DNA from 4 places in the Priestia sp. FSL P4-0332 genome. Region 1 is predicted to be linked to each of the others. Evidence: riboswitches for the same ligand, from Rfam matches in the RefSeq annotation. Region 1 holds a riboswitch; each other region holds the start of a gene.
What was found. Region 1 has a riboswitch for S-adenosylmethionine ahead of MKY06_RS08015 (MetQ/NlpA family ABC transporter substrate-binding protein). Riboswitches for the same ligand answer to the same signal wherever they lie in the genome.
Positions count from the first base shown of each region.

Region 2: it holds a riboswitch for S-adenosylmethionine, as region 1 does, so the genes downstream of both, MKY06_RS06065 (hypothetical protein) here and MKY06_RS08015 (MetQ/NlpA family ABC transporter substrate-binding protein) in region 1, are expected to answer to the same signal.
Region 3: it holds a riboswitch for S-adenosylmethionine, as region 1 does, so the genes downstream of both, MKY06_RS25100 (phosphoadenylyl-sulfate reductase) here and MKY06_RS08015 (MetQ/NlpA family ABC transporter substrate-binding protein) in region 1, are expected to answer to the same signal.
Region 4: it holds a riboswitch for S-adenosylmethionine, as region 1 does, so the genes downstream of both, mtnW (2,3-diketo-5-methylthiopentyl-1-phosphate enolase) here and MKY06_RS08015 (MetQ/NlpA family ABC transporter substrate-binding protein) in region 1, are expected to answer to the same signal.

Region 1 covers NZ_JBBOUA010000001.1:1,582,224-1,587,820, forward strand. The annotation lists gene MKY06_RS07995 (GH32 C-terminal domain-containing protein) at 1-660, shown strand, start outside; gene MKY06_RS08000 (amino acid ABC transporter permease) at 730-1,455, opposite strand; gene MKY06_RS08005 (amino acid ABC transporter permease) at 1,483-2,184, opposite strand; gene MKY06_RS08010 (transporter substrate-binding domain-containing protein) at 2,222-3,067, opposite strand; SAM riboswitch class I at 3,534-3,650, shown strand; gene MKY06_RS08015 (MetQ/NlpA family ABC transporter substrate-binding protein) at 3,731-4,549, shown strand; gene MKY06_RS08020 (methionine ABC transporter ATP-binding protein) at 4,562-5,575, shown strand; gene MKY06_RS08025 (methionine ABC transporter permease) at 5,576-5,597, shown strand, end outside.
Region 2 covers NZ_JBBOUA010000001.1:1,186,404-1,192,000, reverse strand. The annotation lists gene MKY06_RS06070 (M20/M25/M40 family metallo-hydrolase) at 18-1,631, opposite strand; gene MKY06_RS06065 (hypothetical protein) at 2,101-2,343, opposite strand; SAM riboswitch class I at 2,411-2,512, opposite strand; gene MKY06_RS06060 (M20 peptidase aminoacylase family protein) at 2,576-3,730, opposite strand; gene MKY06_RS06055 (GNAT family N-acetyltransferase) at 3,778-4,284, opposite strand; gene MKY06_RS06050 (hypothetical protein) at 4,488-4,682, opposite strand; gene MKY06_RS06045 (M48 family metallopeptidase) at 4,984-5,597, shown strand, end outside.
Region 3 covers NZ_JBBOUA010000001.1:4,781,230-4,786,826, reverse strand. The annotation lists gene MKY06_RS25120 (YugN-like family protein) at 1-378, shown strand, start outside; gene MKY06_RS25115 (potassium channel family protein) at 388-1,176, opposite strand; gene MKY06_RS25110 (VOC family protein) at 1,244-1,627, opposite strand; gene cdaS (sporulation-specific diadenylate cyclase CdaS) at 1,725-2,351, opposite strand; SAM riboswitch class I at 2,665-2,767, shown strand; gene MKY06_RS25100 (phosphoadenylyl-sulfate reductase) at 3,022-3,735, shown strand; gene MKY06_RS25095 (inorganic phosphate transporter) at 3,755-4,834, shown strand; gene sat (sulfate adenylyltransferase) at 4,887-5,597, shown strand, end outside.
Region 4 covers NZ_JBBOUA010000001.1:1,238,861-1,244,457, forward strand. The annotation lists gene MKY06_RS06300 (carbon-nitrogen family hydrolase) at 1-605, opposite strand, end outside; gene MKY06_RS06305 (pyridoxal phosphate-dependent aminotransferase) at 718-1,890, shown strand; SAM riboswitch class I at 2,021-2,127, shown strand; gene mtnW (2,3-diketo-5-methylthiopentyl-1-phosphate enolase) at 2,207-3,451, shown strand; gene MKY06_RS06315 (2-hydroxy-3-keto-5-methylthiopentenyl-1-phosphate phosphatase) at 3,448-4,113, shown strand; gene MKY06_RS06320 (methylthioribulose 1-phosphate dehydratase) at 4,110-4,748, shown strand; gene MKY06_RS06325 (1,2-dihydroxy-3-keto-5-methylthiopentene dioxygenase) at 4,764-5,279, shown strand; gene MKY06_RS06330 (sugar ABC transporter substrate-binding protein) at 5,402-5,597, shown strand, end outside.

The DNA.
Region 1 (5,597 bases):
GTATTTGGTAATGACGGCACTGAAGTAATAACAGATCAGCTCTTTCCAAAGCTTTCAAGCAATAAAATAAGGCTTTATAGCAAAGGAGGAGGTGTAAAATTGAATTCTCTAAAGATGTATCCATTAAAATCTATTTGGAATAAAAGTCCTGTTGATACAAACTTATCAGGGTGGAAAAGCATTAGCGGACTATGGGCCGATACGATTAATGGAAAACAAGGACGAAGCAAAGAAGATGCCTTTGCTTTATCATCAGAAAAAGCAAAGAATTTTATATATGAGGCAAAGATAAAGGTGTTAGCCGATTCTGTTTCAAATTCTACAGGAGCAGGAGCGCTAGTATTCCGTTCGGATGAACAGGCAAATAACGCTTATGCTGCGAATGTAGATGTGCTTAATAATCAAGTAAAACTCATTGCGTTTAGAGACGGAATAGGCAAGGATCTCATTATTTACGATGATGGGGGAAAGTTGGATTTAAAGACAAATACGGATTATCGCTTGAAAGTAACGGCTGAAGGAGAACACATTCAAGTTTATCTCGATGATAAGCTTGTGATTGATGCAGTGGACCATACCTTTTCAGAAGGCTATGCGGGGTTGAATGTGTGGAATTCTACTAGTTTGTTTAATGAAGTGAAGCTTGAAATAGTGGATTAAGGGATTGTGAAAGCTGCCGTTTACTAAGGCAGCTTTCTTGATCAGTTTATAGTAATTTTTCTAGGGGGCCTAAGAAGCTGAACGCACTTCTTCTCTTAATTCATAATAACTAAGCTTTTTCTCAATGACTACAAACAGCCTTTCAAAGAAAAAGCAAAGAATCCAGTAAATAAGTGAAGCGACCAGATACATTTCTAAATATCTATACCCATCATTGGCGATGACCTTAGATATCGCCATAATTTCAACTACTTTTACCGCAAAAGCAAGAGAAGTGGCTTTAATTAAACTAATAAAAATGTTTCCAAGGTTAGGAATAGCGGCTACTAAAGATTGGGGGAAGATAATTCTTTTAATAGCTTGAAAAGTAGTCATTCCTATTGAATATGCAGCTTCAAATTGACCACGGTCAATGGTTTGAATAGAAGAACGGAATACCTCTGATTGATAAGCAGAGGTATTTAATGTGTACGCAATTAAAGCATAAATTAAAGGTGAAATAGTATCCCCACCTAAGTGCCATCCTTGAGTCTCGTTTAGAAATTCTATAAAAATAGGGATTCCGTAGAAAAATACATAGAGCTGTACGAGCAATGGAGTGCCTCTCATAAATGAGACGTATATAACAGCTATTTGCTTTAACAGTGGAATTTTATATATTCTGCATCCCGCAATGAAAAGACCAAAAATACTTCCTAACGCCATTGAAATGATCGATATTGTTAGTGTTAAAGGCACACCTTTTAAGACTTCAGGAGTTTGCTCCAAAGCAAATCGCAAATCAATAATAGGCAATCATGTTCACTCCTTTACTAGTGCAGGTTATTTAGAGATGCTGACCCTGCCTTTTTTAAGATGTTTCTCTAAATAACTGACTATGATTTCAATTACGATACACATGCTCCAATAAACAAGTGAAATCGTAACATAAATTTCAAACATTCCTATTCCATAGTTGTTGCCCAAAATAAGGCGAACTTGCCCCATAATATCAATAATCCCAATGCTAAAAGCAAGTGCAGTATCTTTTAATAATGAAATCGTAGCATTTCCTAAATTAGGTAGTGCTGCTACAAACGCTTGAGGAAGGATAATTCTTCTTAAGGATTGAAAATAGTTCATGCCTATACTATACGCTGCTTCGAACTGCCCTTTATCAATCGAGAGATATGCTGAACGAATAACTTCTGATAAAGGAGCGGCAGTATGTAAGGAAAAAGCAATCACCAAGAAAGTGATGCGACTCCAGCTGTTAATGTCGATATGGACAAGGAGCAGCAGCTGAGGAAGGCCAAAGTATACAAGAAACAGCTGAACAAGCAGCGGTGTACAGCGCATAAAAGATAAATAGATGGTAGCCATTTTAGAAAGAACAGGCTTTTTTTGAATGCGTATCAGGGCAATCACGAAACCTAAAAGCAACGAAAAAAGTAGAGAAAGGCCTAACATAAATAGTGTTAAAGGAAGTTTATCTACCACTTGCCACAATAGTTTTAACCAATCATGAAAATCAGTACTAATCATATCTCACCCCGCCTTAATGATGAATTCTTATACTCATTTAATCTTGGAAATTGAAGTTTTGCTGATTAATATACTTTAAGTCTTTAAAGAAATTTACTTTAAACCATTTTTCAGCCAAGTTTTCTAGCGTCCCGTCATTTTTTAATTTGACTGTCGCTTTATCAATTTCATCAGCAAGTTTTTGATTATTTTTATTAAAGACTAACCAAGTTGGTTCTTTTGATACAATGCCTCCTACTTTTAAATTTAATTTGAGCTGTTTTTGTACTTCGTTAAATGTTGTTACGTTTAAAAAAATAGCATCCGCTTTACCTTTATCCACTAACTTTAAGTTTTCTGCCGTAGAAGGGTTATCAATGCTTTCTAATGTTAAAGGCTTAGTGGCATGTTCTTTGTTATAAGCATTCAAAATAGCGCGCAATCCACCTGTAGCAGATACGGGTGGAAACTTTTTATCTACCATATCGTCAAGTGTTTTGATATCATTCCGTGATTTTTGTGTCACTAAGGCCGTTAAAGAATAACCATATTCATGTGCAGGATAAAGAAACTTTTCTTCACGTTCAGGGTTTTTAAAGAACCAATTGATGGCGAAATCATATTTTCCTGTCGAGACACCTACCAAATTTGTTTCTTCTTCCCCAAGCGTATATTCAAATTTGTATTCCGGAAGCTTTTTTTCAAGCTGTTTTAAATAATCCATATCATATCCAACAGGCTCATTCTGGTCGTTCGTAAATAGAAAAGGCGGATTTACTTCATCACTCAAAGCAACTTTGACTACTTTTTTATCGCTATTTTCTGAGCTAGAGCTTTGAGAGCATCCTCCTAAAGCCATAATAAGTCCAATTGCAAAAGCTAAAGTAAAGTATAATTTTTTCATCGTTTTATTCCTCCCGATACTAATTTCTGTGTGACGAATAATAAAAAAGCACCGAAAAAGCTGCTAAAAAGCTTTTTCGGTGCCATTGGTGATCCAGTAGGCAGTGAACATATACTTACTACTACAATAGAGGAAGTATATTCTAACAGTAAAAAATTTTTAAATAAGATTTGGAATTCCACAAACTATATATTACCGATAGAATTAATATGAATTATATCGATGTATTCCTGTTTTTGTCAATGTCATAAATGCAAAGAAAAGTATTCTTGCTTAAGTAATAGAAAGCTATTCACTATATAAGAATAAGAAAAGAGAAATCATAAGTTATACAAATCATCTTTTAATTGAGTTTTCTTATATAAATCTTTTATTATTCCTATACTGAAAATTATATTAAAAATAAACATTGACAATTTTCGGATAATAAAGTTAAATTAATGTAAATAAAACTTTATAAAAACAACTCTTATCAAGAGCGGTGGAGGGACTGGCCCTTTGAAGCCCGGCAACCCAACAATACACGTATTGTTTTGGTGCTAAATCCAGCAATGTGCATATTATGTGCATTGGAAGATAAGAGAACCGATCGTAAACTATCGCTTCTCTTAATCTTTAAGGGAGGCGTTTTTTTATGGAGAAAATAAAGGAGAGAATAAAAACATGAAAAAAGTAACAAAAGCAATTGGACTTACTTTAGTGGCAGCATCGCTGTTGGTGTCAGCAGCCTGCAGTAAAACAGAAGCACAAGCATTAGATTCGAAAAAGATTACAATCGGTGTAACGGGTGGACCTCACCAGCAAATTGCAGATCAGGTGAAAAAATTAGCCAAGAAAGATGGTATTGATATTACGGTAAAAGTCTTTAATGACTATAACACTCCTAATACAGCATTAGATCAACATGATTTAGATAGTAATAACTATCAAACCCTGCCTTTTCTAAAGCAGCAAGTGGAAGATAAAAATTATAAGATTACAGATGTGTTCAAAACAGTAGCATTCCCGATGGGTATTTATGCAAATAGCTTAAAAAATGTTAGTGAGCTCAAAAAAGGAGACAAAATTGCAGTACCAAACGACCCAAGCAACGAATACCGCGCGCTCAAACTATTTGAATCTGCAGGAGTTATTAAATTAAAAGATGGTGTGAAAACAACGGCTACTAAAAAAGATGTTGCTGAAAATAAGCTTGATCTTCAAATCGTAGAACTAGAGGCGTCTCAACTTCCTTCTCAGTTGGATGAGGTAGCTGCAGCAGCCATTAATACAAACTTTGCAATGGGAGCGGGTTTATCGATTAATGATGATGCAATCTATCATGAAAAAATAAAAAATAATCCATATCCAAACTATTTTGTTGTCCGTACAGAGAATAAACAAGATAAAATTATTGATAAACTAGAAAAATATTATCATTCAGATACAATTCGTACATACATAGAAAAAGAATTTAAAGGTTCTGTTGTACCGGCATTTTAAGGAGGGGCTAGAATGATTGAACTGAAGAAAACTTCTAAAACCTATAAAGTGAACGGAAAAGCGGTAGAAGCTGTTAAAGATGTTTCGTTAACGATTAATAAAGGTGAAGTATTCGGTGTTATTGGATATAGCGGAGCTGGAAAGAGCACATTAATTCGCTGCATTAATTTATTGGAAAAACCGACTTCTGGAGAGGTCATCATTGATGGAAAAAATCTATCAAAGCTAAGTAAGCAAGAGCTGCAGAAAACGAGAAGGAAAATCGGCATGATTTTTCAAGGCTACAATTTATTAAAAACGGCAACAGTTTACGACAACATAGCGATTCCATTAAAGCTAGAAGGCGTAAACAAAAAATTAATTCAGGAGCGCGTAGAAAAATATTTATCAATCGTAGGACTTTTAGATAAACAAAATCATTATCCTTCACAACTTTCCGGCGGACAGAAGCAGCGTGTTGCTATTGCTCGTGCGCTAGCGCATGAACCTGAGATTTTATTAAGCGATGAAGCAACTAGTGCACTTGATCCCGAAACGACCGAAGCCATTTTGAGCTTACTGTTAAAGATTAATAAAGAGCTTGGATTAACAATCTTTTTAATCACGCATGAGTTAAAGGTGGTACAACGCATTTGTGACCGAATTGCAGTTATGGAAAATGGATACGTCGTAGAACAAGGTACAGTCGTTTCCCTTTTTACTAACCCTAAGCATCCGACAACAAAGCGCTTTGTAGAATCTGAAAATACTTTCACTATTCCGTCTGAAATAATGGCGTCTTATCGCAGTACCGGTAAGCTGGTTTCTTTGCACTTTGTTGGAAATGAGCTTTCAGAAGAACCAGCTTTAGCTTTAGTTTCTCGGAAATTTAATGTATTGCCAAGCATATTAGCAGGGGGAATTGAACAGCTAAAAAACCACACTCTTGGTAAGTTACTCGTTCATTTACGTGGTGAAAAGGAAGAATATGAACAAGCGATTACATACTTAACAAATCAAGGCGTAATTGTAGAGGAGGTAAACTAAATGGCTGCTTTCTTTAATGAGT
Region 2 (5,597 bases), 400 kb from region 1:
CATCCGCAGACGGATGTTTATTTGTGTGCTTCCTTTATAGCTTGATAAATGAAATGAGGCAAAATTTCAAAGGAATACTGAACGTCTAATCTTTCGGTCCATTGATGCGCATCTCTTCCCAGCGGTCCAATGTTCAGCACCGGCATCTTCAGCTCCTCTAGCTCTTCTAGCGGGATATGATACCCTTTATTCCATAGCGGCATATTTGCTACCAACGTGTTAAATGTATGAAGCGGATGCTGCAGGCTGGCATAGCTTAAATCCGAAATTCCGCCAAAATAACTTTGTTCAACTAGCTCCACTTGGAATTGCTCTTTGGCAATTGCCTGTACGTTTGACAAAATCTCTTGTACAAACGGATCATCATGTGAACAAACGGCCGGATAAAGAGGCGGCGTAAAAAATAAGACCATCATCGGAGCTGCTTCTTTACATAAACCAGCTAAAGAGTTTACTAATTTAATGGTTTTATTTCTATCATCATCCTCTTGTGCCAAAAGTGCTGCTTCCATTTCTTGCACATATTTTTCACCATGCTGTTTGACTGCATGAGTATAAAGTTCTTCATACGTCCATACGTTCACGTCAAGAGATGAACCCTCCATTCCCGCAGCGTACTGCCTAGCGGCTTTATTATAGTGTTTTTTCACATTCAAAGCCGCTTTGTCAGCCGATTTCAACAGCAGATCTGTTACTTCTTTAAGAGAGCGGTTTAACATAAATAAATTAAATAATACAACGGCAGAGTGCGGAACTTGAACTGAATACTCTTCTTTTAAATCTTTTTGTATCAGCACCGTAGGAGGTGGACTCGTTTCTTCTCTTACTTTTTCGCAAAAATCAACGTTTAATTCTATTTCTTTTGTTAAATAAGAAGCTAGTAAATTAGCATTTAAACCAGCTAGCGGTTCCCCTACATGAGTTTCTTTTCCATAACACAAAAAGCTTGGCATGATCTTCCCAATCGATCCTGAGTACACATAGTTCGTTTGATCTCCAGGATAGCGGCTGAACACTGGTTCTGCATTTAGCATGAGAGAAAAATCCAGCTGATGTTTGCGGGCAAGTTCTAAAAGAACAGGCACTGCTTTTCTCATCCCAAGCGAATTTACTTCTTCATCCGGCACCGACAGCAGCAGGATGTTTCCGTCAAACTCTCCGTTGCATGCTCGTTCAACCATACTGATATGCAGAGCAATGCCTGCTTTCATATCCATCGTTCCTCTGCCAAAAAGCCAGTCTCCTTTTATCATATCCTTTTGTACGTGCGCCGGAACTTGTTCCATATGGTTATAAAAAGTACTCGTTAATGTATCAGCGTGAAAAGCATCCTTTTTCCACTGTCCATAATCTTGTACATCCACTACATCGTAATGACTTACTAGTACAACTGTTTTATTCGTATTTTTCCCTTGAACAAAAGCTGTGACAATCGATCGCCCGTCTCCTGTTGAATGAAGCTCGACTTGCTCGTTTTTTTGAAAGTAAGGCAGCTTCAATAAATAAGACGCTATCGATTCAGCCATTTCCACTTCTGCCATCGTTCCTGTCACGCTAGGTATAGAAACCAATTCGCTTACAAGTTTTTTTAACTGTTCTTTTGTTTGATACAAAGATGTTTTGTTCGACATAACCTTCATCTCTTTCCTTTTTCTAAATTTTCTATCAAACAAAACCATTCGTCAATCCCTTTGACAGAGACTCTTTCATTCTATCCCTATGTATCATAGTATGGCGCTGCCTTTACGCACATGATAAAAAAAGAGTGTGCGGCTAGGGATAGCACCGCACACTCTTTTTTTACTTTTCGTCATCTTCTAAAAAGTCTAGGATACGATCAATAAGCTGTTCGCTTCCTGCATCGTTTCCGTGTTCAAGAGACATTTCCATTTCAATGCTCCTTTCATAAAATATTCTTGTTTTATAACATACCACAATTCATTTCGAATGTAACCTTTAATTTGTGTAAAAATTTCGACAATTTATGATTAATTTTAAAACCTGTTGAGTATTGATTATACCCACCAGATTCTTTGCTTGTCAAAAACCATGCTTTCTATTTAAAAACACTTAAAAAATAGAGGCGCGAGCAGACTTCTTCTATAAAAGACAGCCTACTCGCTCAAGCTTGGAACAGCATGATGAATAAATTTCTAGTTCATTTGCTTTTTGTACATCTTTAATATCTATGCCTACAGCATATGTACGAACATGGTTTTCGACCACAATTTCATAAAATGTTTCTAATTCCCGATAAGCTACTTGATAATGCTTTCCTAATAATTTCACTGCTTCCTTTAATGCTTTCTCTCCTGTATGTGCTGCAACTGCTGTATGGCTCATAAAACCCTCTCCTTTTAGAAAAATAAAAAAACTCATTTTGCTTTGATGCAAAATGAGTTTTTCACCCGTTTTATCACCCAAAGCACATGCTTTGCTGGTAGGAGCACCTTACATTCGTAGGTTGCTGTGGAGTCAAAGAGCCAGATCTCTCGTCCACTCGTGATAACTTTTTTAATTTAAAATTTATTTTATCAAACAATTCCATCCCCGTAAATAGAAAAATAAAAATATTTTAATTTTTTTGGTAATGGAATGAATTCAAAAAATGAAAGCTTAGATTAGCAAAATAAGAAGCTGCTACAAGTAATGCCTCTTCATTTAATGAAAAAGAAGGATGGTGCCATTCATATTCTCCAGCTGTACCCATCCATACAAAAAATCCTGGTACATGCTGCTGATATACGGCAAAATCTTCTCCTCCAGGCGATTGTTCAGCTTCTACGACTTGATAACTAAGATCCTCTGCCGCTTTAGTAACTAGTTTTTCCAGCGTATCATCATTGTTTACTACAGGAAGATATGGATACCATTTAACGTCTACTGAAGCCCCGAAAGCTGCGCCAATCCCTTCAGCAGTTCGTTTCATAAGAGCCGGTATTTTTTCTCTCGCTTCTTCTTGAAAGGTACGCACAGTTCCTTCAAGCGTTACTTTGTCAGGAATGACGTTCCACGAGCTCCCTCCATGGATTTGAGTTATGCTGACAACAACATTTTGAAAGGGGCTGAGATTACGGCTGACAATGGTTTGTAAACTAGTAACAATTTGACCAGCAGCAGCAATTGGGTCTATTGTTTTTTCAGGGATACCTGCGTGACCTCCTACTCCTTTGACGTCAATTTCAAAACGATCAACACTTGCCATTAAAGGTCCCGGTTTGATACCAATGGTCCCTACAGGAAGATCCGGTTTGTTATGCATCCCAAATATCGCTTCCACTCCTTCGAGCACACCTTTTTCAACTAGCATTTTTGCCCCAGAAGCCGTTTCTTCGGCTGGCTGAAAGATAAATCGAACCGTACCGCAAAGCTCCTGCTGACGCTCTTTAAGAAGGATAGCTGCTCCGATTATAGAAGCCGTATGAAAATCATGGCCGCATGCGTGCATAACACCGTTCACTTCAGAAGCAAATGGCAGATTGGTTTTTTCTTCAATTGGCAGCGCATCAATATCAGCTCGAATAGCGATAATAGGTCCCGGCTTTCCTCCCACAATTTCTGCTACTGCTCCTACGTCTAATTGGAATTCATCCGCTATAGAAATATCATAGTGTTTTAACCACTTTTTAATACGTTTAGTTGTTTCATATTCTTTCATTGAAAGTTCTGGAAACCGGTGCAGCTCACGGCGTATGTCTATTAGTTTATTTAGTAGTAATTGATCGGTCATATTTATCACTCTTTCACATTTCTTAATTTGGATCACTTCTCTATCTTTTACGACAAATAGTGTACCTCATTGAATTTTTTATAAAGAAATACGGTCGTATAACCTTCTGCAAGGTGCTTTTCTTTAGCTTGAACATATCCTTTTCGTTCATACATCTCAACTAACCAAGGATGTTCTTTTGCTGTTCCTAAAGACACACCTGGTGATTTAAACGTATTTTTTATTACCTCTTCCTCTACTAGATGCAGCAGCTTAGAACCAACGCCTTTCCTGGCAAACGACGGGTCCACTGCAAACCACCAAAGATGCGGAACAGCAAACGGACCTGGATGTTCTCCCCAAGGCATTCGTATAGATACAGTTGCAGCGATTCTTTTATCTTCTTCATATACATAGCAAAGGTTTTGAGAAATATTTTTCTTAACAAGGGCAAGATCAGCAGTAGCTGCTAAGAAAGGAATGCCTCGCTCTCGAATAGGCTTATATGCTTGTAGAGTTAAGTTCAATAAGTTATCTGCGTCGTCATTTGTTGCCAAACGGAATTCATTCTTCATCTCTTCGTCTCCTTATGCAGTGTTTAAATATTTTATTTAACTTATAAGTTTACTAAGAATTAAAAAAGACAGACTGCCGCCTTGCGTACTCACTATACAACTGCTTTTATAACGTGTCAATTTTCATTATCTCTTTCTATGAAAGCTATCATAAAAACCAATACTTACAGTTTCTTATACTGAACAAATATCAATAAATCCCCTTACGAAACCCCTTTCATTACTTTCGTTAAATTTTCAACCGCAATTATAGAGCGACGTATGATAAAATAGAACACGGTAGTTGTAAGAAAAGCAAACAGAAATGTAATCACTAGCATAATCGAGGCTGCTTGCTCTTGTTTCATAATAAGATAATAATTTGTCACTTCAATTACAGTAAGTGTTATGACCATCATATATAGCATTTCACATGTAAACTTTGAAACGCTTTTTTTATTTTTCATTTCCTATACCATCTAAAGAAATAGAATGTCTAATCTATATTAGTAGTATCGGCATATTTTTATATGTTTTTGTAAAAACTAAAGAAAAATTGAAGCAATTATTATTGGCGCTTTTCCACTAAATATTGGAATACATATCATTCTGCAAGGCGCTGCAACAGCAGTTGATAACTGTCTGATTATTCTTTTATTTGACCAACCTCTACCTTTGCTTATAAAATGAAGATTTGTAGAAAGGAGTACGAAAAATTTTATGTATACGTATCAAACAGGCAATCAAACAATTGACTACAAAATTGAAGTCGTTCCAAATAGAACCGATATCACGGTGCAAATTTGTGACAAAGAAGGGGTAAAAGTTATTATCCCGAGAGGTCTTAATGAAAATAATGTGCGTTCAATCATCGCACGCAAAGCAACATGGATTTTAAAACAACTAAACGGTTCACAGCCAGCTGAGGAAAAGCCAGCTGCTCCAAAGAAAGAAGCAGTAAAAAAAGAAACAGCTAAAAAAGAGGCTCCTAAAGCAGCAGCTTCTGCAGCTAAAACTGGTTCTTTTGAAGAAGGAGACAAATTCCCTTACCTAGGACGTCAATACCGCTTAAACATCGTTCGTGGAGATGTAGCAAAGGCTGAAATGACATTCCGTGCAAAATTCATTGCTACAGTACCTGAGAGCTGGAACGAGCAGCAAATAAATGAAGGTATTGGACAACTATTAACAGAATGGTACCAAGGCCGCGCAGGTGAAAAATTCCAAGAAGCTTTGAAATCTGTTAAAAAAGCAGCAGACAATGCTCCTGAATCTGTTAAGTGGGACGAGTTAGGTGAAGAATACGCTACGACTCAAGATAATACAATCGTATT
Region 3 (5,597 bases), 3.2 Mb from region 1:
GGCACATTATTCAAGCTTTACGAATTAGAAAAAACGCTTAAGCCGCTTGGGTATAACATTGGAGGGAATTGGGATTATGACCATGGTTCATTCGACTATAAGATGAATGATGAAGTCGGCTATCAGTTTTTACGTATCCCGTTTACAGCTACGAATGGAGAACTGGATTCTAAAGGAACAACCGTACAGATTGGCACGCCATTTTTACTTTCACATAAATATCAAATTGGTCTAGATGACGATGTTCACAATGGAAATGTGAGTGCTTCATTTAATCAGTTTGCAGAACCCCAAGACGCAGACGCTTCATTTCCAGAAAAGTATATCAGCTTAGGAGAAGAGCTAATTAGAGAGGCAGAAGATGCGCTGCTTCAGTAATTGAAGGAACTATTCTTTTTTTAAACTCTCTGATTTTTTCACAAAAATATGTTCGTACATGACTTGACTAATCAACTCGTTTGTTTTAATCATTTCATTCACCCCCAAGTTTTGTGCATTTTGAATATGCTTTTTTGTTAACAGTTCAACGATGCTGTAAATAGAAGGGTTCAATCCTTGCAGCGCGACTAACGTAACAATAGTATTCATGTCTGCATATTCTTCTGTCTTATGCTGATCGGCAGTAATCAGCACTTTTTTTGCGTACCGAGCGTTGGCAAGTTCTAATACTTCATAATGAGAGGGACTTCCTTTAATAAAATGAACGCGATCACAAATCATGGGATTTTTAGTCAGAGAGTCGTCGATAAGAACAATGTCTTCTTTATGAAATGCGTCGCGATAAGACTCTAACACGAGTTTGGCGCGCTCATTCCACCCAACAACGATGAAGTGATCTTTTCCATAAAATTTTAAATTTCCTTCCAAATAAGCGCTCTCAGCGGAAACAGCAATTTTAGAAAGCGTAACAAAATAAGTGGTAATAAATCCCGTTCCGATCAGGACTAAAATAATTGCAGCTATCCTTCCAATCGTAGTGGTCGGAGCAAAATCACCGTACCCTATAGTAGAGATTGTAATAATAACCCACCAAATTCCTTCAAACACATTCCCAAACGTTTGCGGCTCTAGGAAATGTATAAGCATGCCGAAAAGCAGAACAAGGCAGCCGATAATAAAAAGAAGCCGCACTAAAATAGAACGACGAAAAAGTCGAAATAATAGCCATTCCATCATAAAAAAACCTCCAGTGATTAGTCATAGCCACAGTATGACCATTTTTCACTGAAGGTATAAGATATCTTTATCTTTTTACTTCGTAATATTCAATCCATTCTTTGTCTGGACCGTAGAAAAATAAGTATCTTGCTCCATTTGGCAAAGTTACAATGTTTTCTTCCACAAATGAAACGCCTGCTGATTTTAAACGCTCAAACTCCTCTTCAATTCCGTCTACTGCCAGCGCAAAATGATGAACTTTACCTTCGTTAGGTAAGCTTGAGTTATACCCTTGAATTAACTCTACAATTACATTGCCTTCTAAACCTAGAAAAGCTAGCTTCAAAGACGGATCGGTATGTGGTAGTTTTTCGATGAGCTCTAATCCCACTTTTTGCGTATAGAACTCAATAGATTCTTCTATATCCTTTACTTGAACGCCTACATGTTCAAATTTTAAAATTGTCATATGCATCACCCGTATCTATAGTATGTAAAAACTATGAAATATATTAAAGAGAAAGGATATAGAAGTCAATATAGGGCTGCTTATCAGGAAAGGGCTCTTAAATCATATTTTTGCTGGAGTGAATAGGGTAGAGGCTTCCATCAAGTGCAAACGAAATTTTGCCTGTTTCTTCAGAGACAACTAAAATTAATGCATCCGATTTTTCCGACATTCCAATGGCTGCACGGTGACGTGTTCCCATTTTTTTGGTCGTTGAAATAATAGACGAGAGAGGTAAAACATTAGCAGCTGAGATAAGCTGATTATTTCTAATTAGGACGGCTCCGTCATGTAAGGGTGTCCCTGGATAGAACAGCGTCTCAACTAGCGTAGCGCTGACAGGAGCTTGAATAGGCATTCCTTTTTGAATAAGAGGGTCTACATTTTGTTCCCGTTCAATGACAATTAGAGCGCCGTGACGTTTCTCAGAAAGGTTATGAATAGCTAAGGACAGAGCAGCATATTCAAATGTATAAGGCGATAAGTAATGACGCAAGTAATAAGAGGCAGCCGTAGCTTGAACATCTTGAAATAACTTTCGCATCTCCTCAAAATCACATAGTATACAATGATCACTCGTGTCTAAATGTTTAATTAAATTAGAGGCTTCAGTTGAAATCTGCTGTAAATATGTTCGCACATTATTTTTAATTGTATCGTCTAATTGAAAAGGTTGTCTCTCCATTTTATATAGCTCCTATCTGTCAGTCAGTGTTATCTGTAATGTGTGCTAATGTGGGTGAATTATCCGTAAAGCTTATAAATCCCTTATTAATTTTATAGAAAGGTTTTATGTTTTATTTAGCAAGAGAATATAAAAAGTTGGAGAAAAAAGAAAGCGTTTTATAAACTGATATGTTCACATTTGGTTTAAATTTACATATGTTGTTTTAAATAAAAGTATAGATATTTCTGTGAATTTAAAGTATAGTTTTCTTATCGGATATATGATTTTTAATGTTGACAAATATTCTAAATATGCTAAAATTTTTAAAAAATGCTTATCAAGAGTGGTGGAGGGATCTGGCCCGCTGAACCCCGGCAACCTGCTTAGCAAGGTGCTAATTCCAGCAAAGTGTGTATCATTTTGAAAGATAAGGTGAAAATTTATTGCCTACCCAGTCTTTCAATATGGAAGACTTTTTATTTTGATATAGCGCAAGCGATAATTTGAGGAGGGACACCAATGACTGTAATCCCCGACTTAAAACAAATCTTTGGGCATGTCGAAGCAAAGTAAGAATTAAATAGTTTCGCTGACTAGACACACTAGAGGCGGTTTTATCCAATTCTAGTGGGTAAAACCGTCTTTTTTTATTGGATAACGCGGATAACTAAGAATTGGAGTGAAGAAAATGGCAGACTTATATACGTACGAAAACTGGAGTGATACGTTTCCAGAGTTCGACAGTGAAGATGAAACAAAAGGAGCCCTTTCAGCATTGCAGTGGGCGTATGATACCTACGGAGATTCAATTATCTATGCATCAAGCTTTGGGATCGAAGGGATCGTGTTAATTGATTTAATTTCAAAAGTGAAAAAAGATGCTGAAATTGTCTTTTTAGATACAGGCGTTCATTTTAAAGAAACATATGAAGTGATTGATGCAATTAAAGAACGCTTCCCTGATTTACGTATTCATATGAAAAAACCGGATTTAACTCTTGCAGAACAAGCTGAAAAACATGGAGATGAGCTTTGGAAGAGTCAGCCTAACTTATGCTGTCAAATTCGAAAAATCATTCCATTAAGAGAATCTCTTGCTCCTTATGATGCGTGGATTTCTGGTTTGAGACGCGAGCAGTCTGAGTCTCGTGCCAGCACGAATTACTTTAATAAGGATGAGAAATTCAAGAAGGTGAAAGTTTGTCCGTTAATTCATTGGTCTTGGAAGGAAATTTGGCGCTATGTGTATAAGCATGATTTGCCATATAACAAACTTCATGATCAAGGCTACCCAAGTATCGGCTGTGAACCCTGTACCGCACCTGCCTACAATGTAGACGATTTACGTTCAGGAAGATGGGCAGGTACACAAAAAGTTGAATGCGGATTACACGAATCTTAAATACGAAAGAGCTGAATAAATGATGCTTTTATATGTTGCCTTTATCATTGCGCTTTTTTTTGCAATGAATATTGGGGCAAGCGGTGCAGCAGCAGCTATGGGCGTTTCATACGGCTCCGGTGCGATTAAAAAGCGAAGAGTAGCCCTGTTCATCTGTGCTGTAGGTATTGTGCTCGGAGCCATTATCGGAGGCGGTGAGGTGGTAAAAACCATCAGTTCAGGTATCATACCTGAAAAATTGCTGTCAGTAGAATTAGTTATTATCATTCTGGCTGCTGCAACGCTGTCACTCTTTTTCGCGAATTTAATTGGTATTCCTCTATCAACAAGTGAAGTAACGGTTGGTTCAGTTGTTGGAGTAGGCGTAGCTTATCAATCTCTGTATGTGGAAAAACTTTTAGTTGTCATGTCTTTTTGGATTATTGTTCCGCTAGTTTCATTTGTCATTGCTTTTTTGATTGGAAAAGTGATAAAACGCAGAGCGCATAAAAAAGAAGCAGAGGGAAAGTGGAAAAGAGTTTTAACGATTTTAGTTATAGCGACGGGATTCTTTGAAGCCTTCTCAGCTGGAATGAATAACGTGGCAAATGCTGTCGGTCCTCTAGTAGGAGCTGGATTAATGGATGCCACAACGGGTGTCATAGCAGGAGGATTGGCAGTGGCGCTCGGAGCTCTTTTACTAGGAGGCCGGGTTATTGAAACAAACGGGAAAAAAATTACTCGCTATTCTGTAGGAGAAGGGTGCATTATCTCGGGTACTGGTGCTTCTCTTGTCACAGTCGCTTCACTGTTTGGTTTGCCAGTACCGCTTACACAGGTCACTACGTCTTCTATTATTGGAATAGGAGCAGCGAAAACGGGATTCACGAAAGAACAGCGCGAAGTGGTCATTCAAATGTTAAAGGTTTGGGTGGTATCCCCTGTATTTTCACTCGTAATCTCATATGTTCTTGTGAAATTAGTACTTGAAAGCGACTTATATTCATTTGTGGTGCTAGCTAGCGGATGTATTGCCACAGCAGGTGTTTTAAGCTTAGCTAGAGCGACTAGAAGAAAAAGAGCAAGCTTGCAGTCGGAAAAAGAAAAAATGACTGCGTGATTCAAGTGCTTTTTATTATATTGTGTTAATTATTTAAGGAGGATTTTACAAAATGACAACAATTCAAGCACACGGTGGAGAATTAATTAATTTATATCAACCAACATATGACTACACGTCATTAACAAAAGAAATCGAAGTAGATAACATGGCCCTAAGTGATTTAGAACTAATTGGAATTGGTGCTTACAGCCCAATTACAGGATTTTTAGGAGAAAAAGATTATCAATCAGTTGTTGAAAATATGCGTTTAGCAGATGGAACAGTATGGAGTATTCCTATCACTCTTCCTGTAACAGAAGAGCAAGCTAAAGAATTAAACATTGGTGACAAAGTAAAACTTGTTCAAAACGGCGTAACGTATGGTGTTTTAGAAGTTTCTGAAGTATATACGCCAAATAAAGAAAAAGAAGCGGAGAACGTGTACCGCACGGCAGAACTTGCTCATCCTGGCGTGAAAAAAATGATGGAGCGCCCAAATGTATATGTAGCAGGTCCAATCGTACTTGTAGAACGTACACCTAAAACGCGTTTTGAAAAGTATTACCTAGATCCTACTGAAACAAGAGCAGCATTTGAAGAACGCGGTTGGAAAACAGTTGTTGGATTCCAAACTCGTAACCCTGTTCACCGTGCGCACGAATATATTCAAAAAACGGCATTAGAAATTGTAGACGGCCTGTTTTTAAATCCACTTGTAGGAGAAACAAAGTCAGATGATATCCCAGCAGATATCCGTATGGAAAGTTATGAAGTACTTTTA
Region 4 (5,597 bases), 340 kb from region 1:
CCTACACGATTACACGCGATTACATAGCATTGATTTTCGATTGCACGGCTAATGAGCAGGGCTTTCCAGTGGGCAAGTCTTGGAGCCGGCCACTGAGCGACAACAAACAAGACTTCTGCTCCGCTGCTAGTATGAACCCGAATCCACTCTGGAAAACGAATATCGTAACAAATAACTCCTGCGCACAGTGACTGTTCAAGTGTAAAAAGATTTTTTGCTGTTCCTGCTTCGAGATAGAGGTGTTCATCCATTAATTTAAATAAGTGCAGTTTACTGTATTCTGATACTTCACGACCTTTTCGGTCAAAAATATACATCGTATTCGTGACGCCTTGCTCTGTTTTTTTTGCAATCGAACCTGCCACAATATTTACTTCGTTTGTTTTAGCAAACTGAGAGATTAATTGCTTGGCTTGCTGCCCTTCATCATCTGCAATTTCGTCTAGCCGCGTCAAATCATAAGCTGTATCCCATAGCTCCGGAAGCACAAGGATATCAGGGTTTTCTTTCAGGGCTTCCGTCATTTTTTGTTCGATATATTTTCGGTTTTTAGTTGGGTTTCCAAACGCAATATCAAGCTGCAAACACGTAATTTTTACACTCACTTTATCATCCGTCCTTTTTTTAGTAGTTGAAAAAAATGACTTTACAAGTTGAGTATTACAATATATTATTTGTGACTAGAATTTCAAGAATTTTTTGAGAAGGTGTGCGATGATGAAACAATTTGAGCAATCGGAACTATTAAAAAGTTTACCAAAACAATTTTTTGCATCACTTGTAGGCAAGGTAGGAAAAGTAATGGCCCAAGGGCACGACGTTATTAACTTAGGGCAGGGAAATCCTGATCAGCCTACTCCTTCACATATTGTAGAAACACTGCAAAAAGCAAGTGCTAATCCTATGCATCATAAATATTCTCCATTTCGGGGGCACCAGTTTTTAAAAGAGGCTGTGGCGACTTTTTATAAGCGAGAATATGGCGTCGATGTGGATCCTGAAAAAGAAGTAGCCATTTTATTTGGCGGAAAGGGTGGACTTGTTGAAATCCCGCAGTGCTTGTTAAACCCTGGAGATACGGTGCTGGTTCCGGATCCTGGATATCCTGATTACTGGTCTGGAGTAGAGCTTGCAAAGGCAAAGATGGAAGTGATGCCGCTCACGGCTGAAAATCATTTTCTACCCGTATACGAAGAGATAAGTGAAAGTGCTAAAGAACAGGCAAAACTCATGTTTTTAAACTATCCGAATAATCCTACTGGTGCAGTGGCAACGGCAGAATTTTTTGAAGACACCGTGGCATTTGCTGCCAAGCACGATATTTGTGTGGTACACGACTTTGCCTACGGAGCAATTGGATTTGATGGTAAAAAGCCAATCAGCTTTTTACAGACTTCCGGTGCAAAAGAGACGGGAATTGAAATTTATACTCTTTCTAAAACGTATAACATGGCGGGATGGCGAGTTGGATTTGCTGTAGGAAATGAAAGTGTAGTAGAAGCTATTAATCTTCTTCAAGATCATATGTATGTCAGTCTCTTTGGGGCGGTTCAAGAGGCAGCAGCCGCAGCTCTGTTGGAATCTCAACAATGTGTGAATGATTTAGTTAAGCGCTATGAATCTAGACGCAATACCTTTATTCAAGGGCTTCGAGAAATTGGTTGGGATGTTACATCTCCAGCAGGCTCCTTTTTTGCATGGCTAAAAGTTCCTAAAGGATATACTTCCGAACAGTTTTCAGATTTACTTCTTGAAAAAGCGCACGTTGTAGTTGCGCCTGGTGTAGGCTTTGGAACATATGGTGAAGGCTATGTGCGCGTAGGACTGCTGACGGATGAAGAGCGCATGAGAGAAGCTGTATCTCGAATAAAAAAATTAAATTTATTTTAAAAACGCATTGACAACTCTTTTTGAGTTGGCTTAATATGTAAGAAGTTAACGAGATTAATAACCTATAAATCCTAGCGGTATTTTTTATTTAGTATATAATCTACGAATTCAATTTAAATAAATAGCAACTTTCTTATTAAGAGTAGGTGGAGGGACTAGCCCGATGAAGCCCGGCAACCGACTTAACGCATGTTAAGCACGGTGCTAATTCTTGCAGCAGCAGCTGAGAGATAAGAAGAGCAACGAAAGCCTCTTCTTAATCACAGAAGAGGCTTTTTTATTAACGATATTAAACAGCAAGGGAGTTTTTAGCATAATGAGCGAAATCGTTGCAAGCTACTTACTACATGATAATAAAGGGAATTTTCATAAAAAAGCGGAAGGAATCGCTTTAGGACTAACCGTCGGCTCATGGACAGATCTGCCGCTTTTAGATCAACAGCAGCTTCAAAAGCATAAAGGGCGCGTCGTGTCAGTAACTGAGCTTCAAGATTGCGAACGTGTAAACGGATATTTAGGCGGAGAAATTAAGCAGGCTATTGTCAAAATTGCTTATCCAACTGCCAACTTTTCAAAAGATTTACCGGCTATTTTAGTTACGGTTTTCGGAAAACTATCACTTGATGGAAAAGTGAAATTATTAGACTTGGATTTTCCTGATGAATTATTAGCTGAATTCCCAGGACCGCGCTTTGGAATAGAAGGTATCCGAGAGAAATTAGGCGTTTATGACCGTCCGCTTGTGATGAGTATTTTTAAAGGCGTGATTGGAAGAGGTATGACGTACTTAACAACTCAGCTGCGTGAGCAAGCGCTTGGCGGAGTGGATTTGGTTAAAGACGACGAGATTTTGTTTGATAGTGAACGAACACCTTTTGAAGCTCGTGTTACAGAAGGGAAAAAAGTACTGAATGAAGTATACGAAAAAACGGGACACCGCACGCTGTATGCTGTTAATTTAACGGGACGAACGTTTGAATTAAAAGAAAAAGCGAGAAAAGCAGCTGAGCTAGGAGCCGATGCTCTTTTATTCAACGCATTTGCTTACGGGTTAGACGTACTGCAGGAACTTCGAGAAGATGATGAAATTAACTTGCCGATTATGGCACACCCAGCTGTTAGCGGAGCGCTTACGCCATCAGAATTTTACGGTTTTTCAAATTCATTACTGCTTGGAAAGCTATTGCGCTTAGCCGGAGCAGATTTTTCACTGTTTCCATCACCATACGGAAGCGTAGCGCTTTCTCTTGAAGATACGACAGGCATTGCCTACGAATTAACGCGTCCTGTATACAAATATAAGCAGTCTTTCCCGGTTCCTTCAGCAGGAATTCATCCTGGAATGGTACCGCAGCTTATGAAGGACTTTGGAATCGACAGCATTATTAATGCAGGAGGCGGAGTTCACGGTCATCCAGACGGAGCTATCGGAGGAGGAAAGGCATTCCGTGCGGCGATAGATGCAGTACTCTCTCATCAAACACTAGCCGAAAAAGCGGAAGAATCAAAAGAGTTGCAAAAAGCCTTAGAACTATGGGGAACAGTAGAGGTGAAAGCATGACATCGTTAAAAATCTTTTGTGACTTTGATGGAACAATCACAAATAGCGATAACATTATTGCTATTATGAAGCAATTTGCTCCTCCGGAGTGGGAAAGTATTAAAGACGACGTGTTGGCACAGCGCGTCTCCATTCAAGAAGGAGTAGGGCAAATGTTTGCCTTGCTCCCCGTGGAATTAAAGGAAGATATTATTTCTTATATTTTAGAGACGTCTGCTATTCGAGATGGATTTGATGATTTTATTGCCTATACAAAAGAGCACCATATTCCGCTTTATATTGTAAGCGGAGGAATTGACTTTTTTGTAAAACCACTTTTGGGAAATCGAGTTGCAGAGGAAATGCTCTACTGCAACGGATCTGATTTTTCCGGTGAGCGCATTTCCATTACGTGGCCTCATACATGTGATAAACAGTGTACAAATAACTGCGGCTGCTGTAAGCCAACGATTATTCGCCATCTTGCAGATGAAAGAGATCATACGGTTGTTATTGGCGATTCCATTACGGATTTGCAGGCTGCCAAATTAGCTGATACGGTCATTGCACGTGACTTTTTAATCAAAAAATGTGAAGAGCTATCTCTACCGTATCGTCCTTTTTCTACTTTTTATGATGTGATTCATCATTTACAAGAATTAACAGAAGAGGTGAAAGCATGAGTATCATGGCTCAGCAAAGATTGCATGAGCTTGCGGATATAAAAGATGAGCTGGCAGAGCGCGATTGGTTCTTCGGTACAAGCGGAAACTTAGCAATTAAAGTGGATCAAAATCCGACAACTTTCTTTGTATCAGCAAGTGGAAAAGACAAAAGAAAACGTACAAATGAAGATTTTTTATTAGTTGATCAATACGGAAAGCCTGCAGAAGACACGCATTTAAAGCCTTCTGCTGAAACGCTTTTGCACGTTAAGATTTACGATTTAACGAATGCTGGGTGCAGTCTTCATGTACATACAATCGACAACAACGTGATCTCTGAACTGTACGGAGATGAAGGCGTTATTTCATTCAAAGGTCAAGAAATTATTAAGGCGCTAGGCATTTGGGAAGAAGATGCGGAAATTACTGTTCCGATTATTCCGAATTACGCAGATATTCCGACACTAGCAGAAGAGTTTTCTCACCATATAAAAGGCGACCAAGGCGCGATTTTGATTCGTAACCACGGAATTACAGTATGGGGGAAAAATGCATTTGAAACAAAAAAAGTGCTAGAAGCCTATGAATTTTTATTTAGCTACCATATTAAACTACTGTCACTTAAAGGCCTTAAGCCAAAAGTGCATTTATAAAAGGAGGAAGCAACAATGGCGCAAATTCGCTTACATGTAAACAATAAAAGAATTGAAACTCAAGAGGAAGTATCAGCTTTTCTGGCAAACAATGAAGTTATTTATGAAAACTGGGATATTACAAAACTTCCAGAAAATCTTCGTGAAAAATATGATTTAACTGATGAAGAAAAAACAGAAATTTTAAACGCTTTTGGTGAGGATATAAAAGATATTTCTGAACGCCGCGGCTATAAAGCTCAAGATGTTATCTCGCTATCGGAATCTACACCAAATATTGATGAATTGTTAAAAAACTTTCAGCGCAAGCATATTCATACAGATGACGAAGTTCGCTTTATTGTAAGTGGTCATGGAATTTTTGTTATTCAAGGAAAAGACGGCGAATTTTTTGATGTTGAATTAGAGCCGGGTGATTTAATTTCAGTACCAGAAAACATTCTTCATTACTTTACACTAATGGAAGATCGTAAAGTAGTCGCTGTCCGAATTTTCGTGACAACTGAAGGATGGGTACCTATTTACGCATAACAATTACTTGTAAAGCATAGGTCATCATCACCCCGCTTTTACATCTAAAAGCGGGGTATTCTTTGGATTATTATAAAACTAACTATTTTTATGTGAATAATAAGTTTAATGGGAGGAACACCATGAAAAAGAGTAAAAAAATGCTGTGGCCACTTACTTTGCTCGTGCTTCTAGTCTTTGCGCTGGCTGCCTGCACGAAAGAACAGCCAAGTCTAAACGAGAAAGCACAGGCAACTCCAGCGCAGCAAGCGGCTTCTGCTAAGCCTGTACAGCAAGAAGGAAAAAAGGTTACGAAAGATACAAAAATTGCGCTTATTT